2 regions of the Aeromonas rivuli genome follow, and region 1 is predicted to be linked to the other one. Evidence: predicted binding sites of a transcription regulator. Region 1 holds the regulator's gene; the other holds the start of a gene.

Evidence for each region. Region 1 encodes MetJ, which represses methionine synthesis genes. Its sites were predicted from a motif close to AGANNTCTAGANNTCT; they were not measured.
Region 2: the regulator MetJ is predicted to act here: its motif matches at 1,528-1,543, upstream of metA (homoserine O-acetyltransferase MetA).

What each region holds. Positions count from the first base shown of each region.
Region 1 is NZ_CP079742.1:3,865,922-3,870,343, forward strand. It holds gene KYK33_RS17765 (bifunctional aspartate kinase/homoserine dehydrogenase II) at 1-152, opposite strand, end outside; gene metB (cystathionine gamma-synthase) at 209-1,375, opposite strand; gene metJ (met regulon transcriptional regulator MetJ) at 1,548-1,871, shown strand; gene KYK33_RS17780 (DUF417 family protein) at 2,122-2,544, opposite strand; gene KYK33_RS17785 (carboxymuconolactone decarboxylase family protein) at 2,574-3,113, opposite strand; gene KYK33_RS17790 (AraC family transcriptional regulator) at 3,227-4,066, shown strand; gene cysQ (3'(2'),5'-bisphosphate nucleotidase CysQ) at 4,153-4,422, opposite strand, start outside.
Region 2 is NZ_CP079742.1:343,398-347,819, forward strand. It holds gene KYK33_RS01540 (competence/damage-inducible protein A) at 1-58, opposite strand, end outside; gene KYK33_RS01545 (HD-GYP domain-containing protein) at 189-1,427, opposite strand; gene metA (homoserine O-acetyltransferase MetA) at 1,570-2,517, shown strand; gene KYK33_RS01555 (cation:proton antiporter) at 2,613-3,887, opposite strand; gene metH (methionine synthase) at 4,089-4,422, shown strand, end outside.

The DNA.
Region 1 (4,422 bases):
ACAATCAGTTCGCTGCCGTTGCCCTGTTGCTCGACGATGGCCGCGACCCGGCGATAACAGACGGGATCCGCCAGGCTGCTGCCACCGAACTTGTGTACTTGCCGATGCTTAACGTTGACCGTCACCTCGGCCTCCTTGACCATTTCACTCATCTTGGTGCTACCCGTTGTGGCTTGGCCACCGAGGACGGCGGCTTGACTGCTCTGACTCATTGCGCGGCCACCTGCCCGGCGACCGCCAGGGCCTGGGCCAGATCCGCGACCAGATCCTCGCCGTGTTCTATGCCGACCGAGATCCGCAGTAATTGGGGGCTGATCCCCGCCGCCTGCTGCGCCTCGGCGCTCATGGCCCTGTGGGTCATGCTGGCCGGGTGGGCCACCAGGCTCTCCACCCCCCCTAAAGACTCGGCCACCGAGAAGTAGTTGAGGGCGCCGAGGAAGGCGCGCAGACCCGCCTCGTCGCAATCGAGCTCGAAGCTCAGCATGGCACCGAAGCCGGACTGCTGGCGCAGCGCTATCTCGTGGCCGGGGTGAGTCGGCAGACTGGGGTGATAAATGGTTTTCACCAGGGGCTGGGTCTGCAGGAAGGCCAGAATGCTCTGGGTATTCTCCTGATGGGTGCGCAGACGGGGCCCCAGGGTACGCAGGCCGCGCAGGGTCAAATAGGAATCGAAGGCGCCACTGGTCAGCCCCAGGCAGTTGGCCCACCACAGCAGGCTATCGGCCAGCGCCTGCTCCTTGGCGATGGCCACCCCCCCCACCACGTCCGAGTGACCATTGATGTACTTGGTGGTGGAGTGCACCACCAGATCGGCGCCGAGGGCCAGGGGCTGTTGCAGCAGCGGAGAGAGGAAGGTGTTATCGACCGCGACCAGAGCGCCCACGGCATGGGAGGCATCACAGATGGCGGCCACATCCACTACCCGCAACAGCGGGTTGGAGGGGGTCTCGACCCAGACCAGCTTGGGCCCCTCGGCCAGGGCGGCGGCCAGGGCCTGCTCATTCCCCTGATCGACGAACTTGACCCTGTAGTTGCCCTTTGCGGCCAGGAATTCAAACAGGCGCCAGGTACCGCCGTAGCAATCATGGGGGGCAATCAGCAGATCCCCCACCTGCAACAGGGCCTGGGTCACCAAATGGATGGCCCCCATGCCGGTGCCGGTCACCACGGCGCCCGCTCCCCCTTCCAGGGCCGCCAGCGCGTCCGCCAGATTGCCACGGGTCGGGTTGCCGGAGCGGGCATAATCGTATTGACGGGGCACGCCGAAGTCGGCAAAGGTGTAGTTGCTGGAGAGATAGATGGGCGGCACTACGGCACCATGCTGAGTATCTGTCTCTATGCCGGTGCGTACCGTCAGGGTTGCCTTATGGGTCATCTCTCTCTCCTCATCCTTGTGCGAGTCCATCCTCGCCATTGCACAAGACATTACGCCACCCCAATAAAGCCGTCAACACTTCTAGACGTCTAAATGGCTTTGCTGTTGGATTGCCATTGATTTCCTTAAGGGTTAAAATCCGCGCTCAAGGCCAAATGAGAACAGGTGAATCATGGGTACAGAGTGGAACGGCGACTACGTCAGCCCTTATGCGGAACACGGTAAGAAGAGTGAACAGGTCAAGAAGATTACCGTCTCGATCCCGCTCAAGGTGTTGAAAGTGTTGACCGATGAGCGCACCCGTCGCCAGGTGAACAACCTGCGCCATGCGACAAACAGCGAACTGCTCTGCGAGGCCTTTCTCCATGCGTTCACCGGCCAGCCACTGCCCGGCGACGACGATTTGCGCAAGGATCACCCGGACAGCGTTCCGGCTGAAGCCCGAGCCATCATGGAAGCGCTCGGCAAAGAGATTGAAGATTACGATGCCGAGTGAGTTTTCACTCGAAGGCTCACGAAAACGCGGCTCTCAGGCCGCGTTTTTGTTGTCTGGATATCGAAGCCCGCGGCTCTCGGTCATGGCAGCGCTCGGCAAAGAGATTGAAGATTACGACGCCGAGTGAGTTTTCACTCAACGGCTCACGAAAACGCGGCTCTCAGGCCGCGTTTTTTTATTGCCAGGCGCTGGCGACAACCATAAGAAAGCGCCTCATCCTGAGGCGCAAACAGTAGCTGAAAGCTTGAAATTACAAGGCCCGGCTACGGTTGATCACGGTCAGCGAGACCCCTAGCAGCACCAGATCCTTGAGCAGGAAGAAATCGACTATCGGCATGCCATCCACCCAACGCCAGGCGCCGGGCAGGGTAAAGATAAAGCTCAACGTCATCAGGAAGATGATGCAGGCGCCCAAACCGCCGTAAACACCCGCCAGGCGATAGCGCAGGGAGAGCAGCAGGGCCAGGGCGACCACCAACTCGGCGATCCCCACCAGATTGGAGACCCCCTGCACCGACCAGATGCCATAGAGCCAGCTCATCAGTGGATGGCTCGCTACCAGCGGCCTTATCGCCTCCGCCTCGGTGGGAGTGAACTTGAATATCCCGAGCCAGACGAGGATGAGCAGCACCCCCGCCAATCCCACCAGATAACCGCTCTCTTCCCGGGTCACGGGCTTGGCCCGTGCCAACCAGCCGTCCCTCATGGCTGCACCTCAACCAGGGGGAAGTCGATCTCGGTACCCGCCACATGGTTGCTGTAGTTGGTGAAGGTGTTGAGGGCGACCTGTCCCAACACTTCGATGAGCAGTTCATCGTCCACCCCGGCGGCTCTGGCCGCGGTCAGCTGGCCATCATCGATGACGCCCCGCTGACGAACCAGCTGGATTGCCAGCGAGATCAGCCCCTGATCCAGCGGATCCTCCGCCTCCCCCAGACGGGCTTGACGGATCTGCACCGGGGAAAAACCGGCCTTGTTGGCGCCCAGCACATGGGCGCTCAGGCAGTATTGGCAGGCATTTTCCTGGCCGATGGCCAGTGCCAGCAGCTCCCGTTGGCGGACACTGAGTCGCCCTTGGCCCAGGGTCTCGGCAAAGGCCAGATAGGCCTTGAACACCGTGGGGGAGTTGGCCAGGGTGGAAAACAGGTTCGGCACCATGCCGAGTTTGCCCTTGATGGCGGTGAGGGTCGTTGCGGCGGCGGGTTTGGCCTGGGCTATGGTCAGGGGATGGATACGTACCATGGACATTGTCCTCTCGTGTTAATGGATTGGCTGGTCAACGAGAGGGAGTATTTCAAAAAGCATGATACGATTTATCACCAACAGTCCAAAAATAGTCACCTATCGTATCAATCATGGATTCCTTGTCGGTACTGCTTCATCAATACGCGCCCCGGGCCCGGCTCTTCTACGCAGGCAGCCTGTGTGGTCGGGTCGATTATCAGGGCTCGGACCCTGGTGGCCACCTGCACCTGCTTCGCGCGGGCACCCTCAGACTGAGCAGTGACGGGGAGGCTAGTGTCACCCTGGATGAGCCGACCCTGATCCTGTTTCCAGCGAGCTGCGGTCACCGCATGCAGAGTCGGCTCGACTGCGATCTGGTCTGCGCCAACGTCCGCTTCGGCCGCACCCACAGCAACCCCCTGGTTGCGGCACTACCGAGCCGCCTGATCATTCCCCTGGCCAGCGCCCCCGGCCTGGCTCCCGTGTTGGAGCTGCTGTTTCAGGAGGCGGCTCAACCCGGCTATGGCCAGAGTCAGGCGATGGATCGCTTGCTGGATCTGCTGCTCATCCTGGTGTTGCGCCATGTGCTCGATGCCGGGCTCTACCGGGGGGGCGTGCTGGCGGGGCTGGCCGATCCGAGGCTGGGCAAGGCGATCATCGCCATGCAGCAACAACCCGAGCATCCCTGGACGCTGCAAGGGCTGGCTGCGCTGGCGGGCATGTCCCGCGCCCGCTTCGCCGCCCACTTCCATCAGCTGATAGGCAAGACGCCACTGCTCTATCTGACCGAGTGGCGGCTGACCCTGGCCCAGCAGCATCTGTTGGCGGGGGAGCCCCTCAAGCTGATTGCCCCGACGGTGGGCTATGGCAGCAGCGCCGCCCTGACCCGCGCCTTCGCCAAAGCCTGTGGCTTGACCCCTGGCCAGTGGCTGCGCCAGCAGCAAACCGTCGCAGAACCGCCTCTTGATTGATGGCAGGCGAGCTCCCCCACCCGCTGGCGATATCAACGAAAACGGCGACCCTGAGGTCGCCGTTTTTATGCCGATACAAGATACGGTCAGTCGCGGTGCAGCACTATCTGGGTCCAAGCCAGACGAGGATCCCCCATCACGATAAAGTCGGGATTGCCAAGGGATTCTGTCTCGTTATAGCTCAGCGGCTGCAGTGCCAGACTGAGAATACGCCCCCCAGCCGCCTCGACGATGCACTGAGCCGCTGCGGTGTCCCACTCGCCGGTAGGGCCGAGTCGCACATAACAGTCGGCCGCCCCCTCGGCCACCAGGCAGGATTTGAGGGAACTGGAACCCAGCGGCACCAGATCGTAATG
Region 2 (4,422 bases), 840 kb from region 1:
TGTCCACCACCAGGCCGGTCACTATCTCGTCCCCGGTGCTGATTATCTCTATGTGCATGACAGATTCCTGATGAGGCTGGTTTAACGTGGGGGGCGGCCAGCTTGCCGTGTCGTCGGGACAGGGCGCCAGGCAGCATGGGATTGTAGCGGCCCCACGGGAAGACTATCCAGAGGATCCATCCCGGCCACTATTTCGGTTTGGGGTCGAAGTAGTAGCTGATGCGAGTGCGCGGGTTCAGGTATTCAAACACGGCGGGGGGGAGGCGCTTGGGGTGGATCACCTTGGCGATGGTGAGTCCGACCTGGCTCAGATCGATGATGGCCGCCTCCTGACGTGGAATGCCCGGGTCATAGAGCAGTACGCTCGGATAGAGCAGGCTGCTGCCCTTGATGGCGATGACCAAGCCAATCTGGCCATTGGATAGCTGTACCACGCTGCCCGGAGGATAGATGCCGAGCAGGCGGATCAGCAGGGCCAGATAGTCGGGGTTGAATTGGCCCTTGCGCTGCTTGTAGAGGCTGGAGAGGGCAGAGAAAGGCACCTTGGCATGGCGGTGGCAGAGATTGTCATATTCATTGATCAGGGAAACGAGCTGGGTCAGAGGATCGAGCTGGCTGGCCTTGAGTCCCAGGGGCCCGCTGCCATCCAGGTACTCGTGATGGTGCAGCACTATGCCCTTGGCCTCCTCGGGAAAGGATGGGGTCAGGTTGACAAGGCTGAGGCCATAGCGGCCATGTTGCGCCAGCAGGTTTTGCTCCGGCTTGGTCAGTGGCTCGCGTTTACGCACTATCTGGCTCGGGATCTTCAGCTTGCCGATGTCATGGAAGAGGGCGCCCATGCCGACCTGGCTTATCTGTTCAGCCCCCAGATTGCACTCCTTGGCCAGCATCATGCTCAGCACGCTGACGTTGAGGGAGTGGTAGTAGAGCTGGTCGTCCACGTCACCCTCGGCCATCAGGTGCAGCACCAGATCGTCCGCCGCCAGCAGTTGCCTGGTGATGGCATCGATGAGATCTTTCGCCTCGGTGATGGCATTGAGCGGACGGGCCTGCACCTTGCCCATCAGGCTGCGTACCTGGCTCAGAGAGTGCTGAAACTGCTTGTCGCACTGCTGTACGTCATGGCGGTATTGCTGCAACCGGGCGATGCGCTCCTCTTTATCCTGCTGCATCGCCTCTTGTTGGCTGCTCCGCTCTGACATTGGGATCTCAACGGGGGCGACACTATCCGGAGGCAGAGGCGGGCTGTCGCTCTTGTCGGGGAACAGGGTGACCTGTTGCAAGCCGAGTCGACGGATCAGCGCTATCTCTTCCTCACTCTTTATCTTGAAACTGGAAAACAGGAAAGGGTGCTCACGCCAGCCCAGAGGCAGGGAGACATAGTTGCCGACTTGCAGCCTGTCTACTGAAATGGTGATGCCAGCCATGATGCTCGGAATGAGGGGCGCTTGAGCCGTATGCTAGTCAATGGCAGGGGTGAACACAAAGGTATCTGATGACAGCTCGGGTGCTTTATTATAGGCTTCTAGATGTCCAGACATTCTTACCGATGCAGTACAGGGAGTCAGCATGCCCATCAAGATCCCGGATCAGTTGCCCGCCGCCGAAGTATTGGGGCAGGAGAACATCTTCGTCATGACGGAATCCCGGGCCGTCACCCAGAACATACGCCCGCTGCGGGTGCTTATTCTCAATCTGATGCCCAAGAAGATAGAGACGGAGATCCAGCTGATGCGGATGCTCTCCAACTCGCCCTTGCAGGTAGACGTCGATCTGCTGCGCATAGACGATCGGGAGTCGAAGAACACGCCCCAGGCGCATCTGGAAAACTTCTATCACGATTTTGAGCAGGTGCGTGGCAACAACTACGACGGCATGATCATCACCGGGGCCCCCCTGGGGCGGGTGGAGTTTGAAGAGGTCATCTACTGGGACAAGGTGGTCGAGATCATCGAGTGGTCCCACGAACATGTTACCTCCACCCTCTTCCTGTGCTGGGCCGTGCAGGCGGCGCTCAAGGCGCTCTATGGCATGGACAAGCAGACCCATGGCGAGAAGCTGTCCGGCATCTATCGCCACCACCGGCTGGATGAGAACGAGCCGCTGCTGCGCGGCTTTGATGACGACTTCGTGGCGCCCCACTCCCGTTATGCCGCCTTCGATGGCGATCTCATCCGCGCCCATACCGACCTGCAGATCTTTGCCGAGTCCGAGGAGGCTGGCGTCTATCTCGCCGCGACCAAGGATTGCCGCCAGGTGTTCGTCACCGGCCACCCCGAATATGACGTGCTGACCCTGGATGGGGAGTACAAACGGGATCTCGAGGCGGGACTCGAGCCCATGGTGCCGGTCAACTACTACCCCGACAATGACCCGGCCAAGCCGCCGCGCGCCAGCTGGCGCAGCCATGGTCACCTGCTGTTTGCCAACTGGCTCAACTACTACGTCTACCAGCTCACCAGTTATCGCCTGGAAGATATCGGCAAGGTGTTCACCTACGAGAAGCCCCGCAACTGAGGGTGACTTGCCGTCTCTCCCCCATGAAAAAGCCGCTCAATGAGCGGCTTTTTTGGCCTTGCAGGGCGGTCTGAGTGCAACCTTTATCAGTCAGCTCAGTAATCGCCGTGGGCCCGCTTGGCTTTTTCGATCATGGGGGTGATGGTCATCCCCTGGATCACGATGGAGAACATGACCACGGCATAGGTCATGATCAGTATCACTTCGCGCAAGTCCACCCCTGAGGGGAGCATCATGGTGTCGGTTGGCAATGCCAGCGCCATCGCCATGGCCAGGCCGCCCCGCAGGCCGCCCCAGGTCAGGATGCGGATGGAGAAGGTGTTGTAGCTGCGGAACTTGCGAAACGCCACATAGGGCAGGGAGACGCTGATGAAACGCGCAGCCAGGCAGAGTGGAATGGCGATGATGGGCAACAGCCAGAACTCCCAGCCGATATCGAGCAACACTATCGCCAGACCGATCAGCAGGAACAGCAAGGCATTGAGGAACTGATCCATCAACTCCCAGAAGTGATCCAGATAGTGCTTGCTCTGTTCGGAGAAGCCGGTGTGACGAGTCCAGTTGCCGATCATGATACCGGTGACCACCATGGCCAGGGCACCGGAGACACCCATGATGTTGGCCAGGGCAAAACCGGCAGTCGGGATGCAGAGGGTGAGCAACAGTTCCAGGGAACCATCATCGGTGGCGCTGATCATGACGTGGGCCAACAGGCCAAGCAGCAGACCGAACAGTATGCCGCCGAGGGCCTCATGCATGAAGACGGAAGCCACCCCCGAGAAGGTGGGCTCGCTGCCGCCAAAGGCCACGGCAAAGACGGTGACGAAGATCACCAGACCCACACCGTCGTTGAACAGGGATTCCCCTTCGATCTGGATGGCGATCTGGGGTGGCGCCTTGAGCTTCTTGACGATGGCCAGCACGGCGATAGGGTCGGTGGGGGAGATGAGTGCCCCGAACAACATGCAGTAGATGAAAGGAATTTCCCAGCCCAGCAGCGCCGAGATGCCCCAGAAGCCGTAGCCGATGAGGAAGGTCGACAGCAGGGTGGAGAAGAGGGCAAGAATGGTGATTTCCCACTTCTGATCCCGCAGTGCTGGCAGGTTGATCCCTATCCCGCCTGCGAACAGCAGGAAGCCCAGTATCCCCTTGAGCAGGAAGTCCTGGAAGTTGATGCTCTCCATGGTGGAGACGGCAAGGGGTTCCAGATTGAACCAACCCAGCTTGCCGAACATGACCATCAACAAGGAGATCAGCATGGAGCCCGCCGTGATGGCGATGGTGGTCTGGATTTTGAGGACATATTGGTTGGCGAAGGCGATAAGAATCGCCAATGCTGCCAAGAAGCAGAGAGTGTAGTAGACGCTCATAGTTATTTTTCTCGTTGGAGTTACAGCAAGCACGAGTCCCTATAGGACGGGCATAGGGTACTCTGTGGTGATAGTTTACTCACTACCTACTTTTGGGTATCGAGACGAAAGTTTTAGACAGATAGACGGCTAGATTTCCATTTTTTTCCTTTGCTGTTAGGATGAAGCCACGCAGTTGCATGGATGTAAGAGGGAAGAGCGGTGTCGATAAATAACAAGAGTCTACAGGCCTGTCTGGCGCAGAGGATCCTGATCATAGATGGTGCTATGGGTACCATGATCCAGGGCTACAAGCTGGGAGAAGCGGATTACCGGGGCGAGCGCTTCGCCGACTGGCATACCGACATCAAGGGCAATAATGACCTGTTGGTGCTCAGCCAGCCCGGGATCATTCGTGAGATCCACGATCAATATTGCGCCGCCGGGGCCGACATCCTCGAGACCAACACCTTCAACGCCACCCCCATCGCCATGGCCGACTACGAGATGGAAGCCCTCTCGGCGGAGATCAACCTGGAAGCGGCCCGTCTGGCCC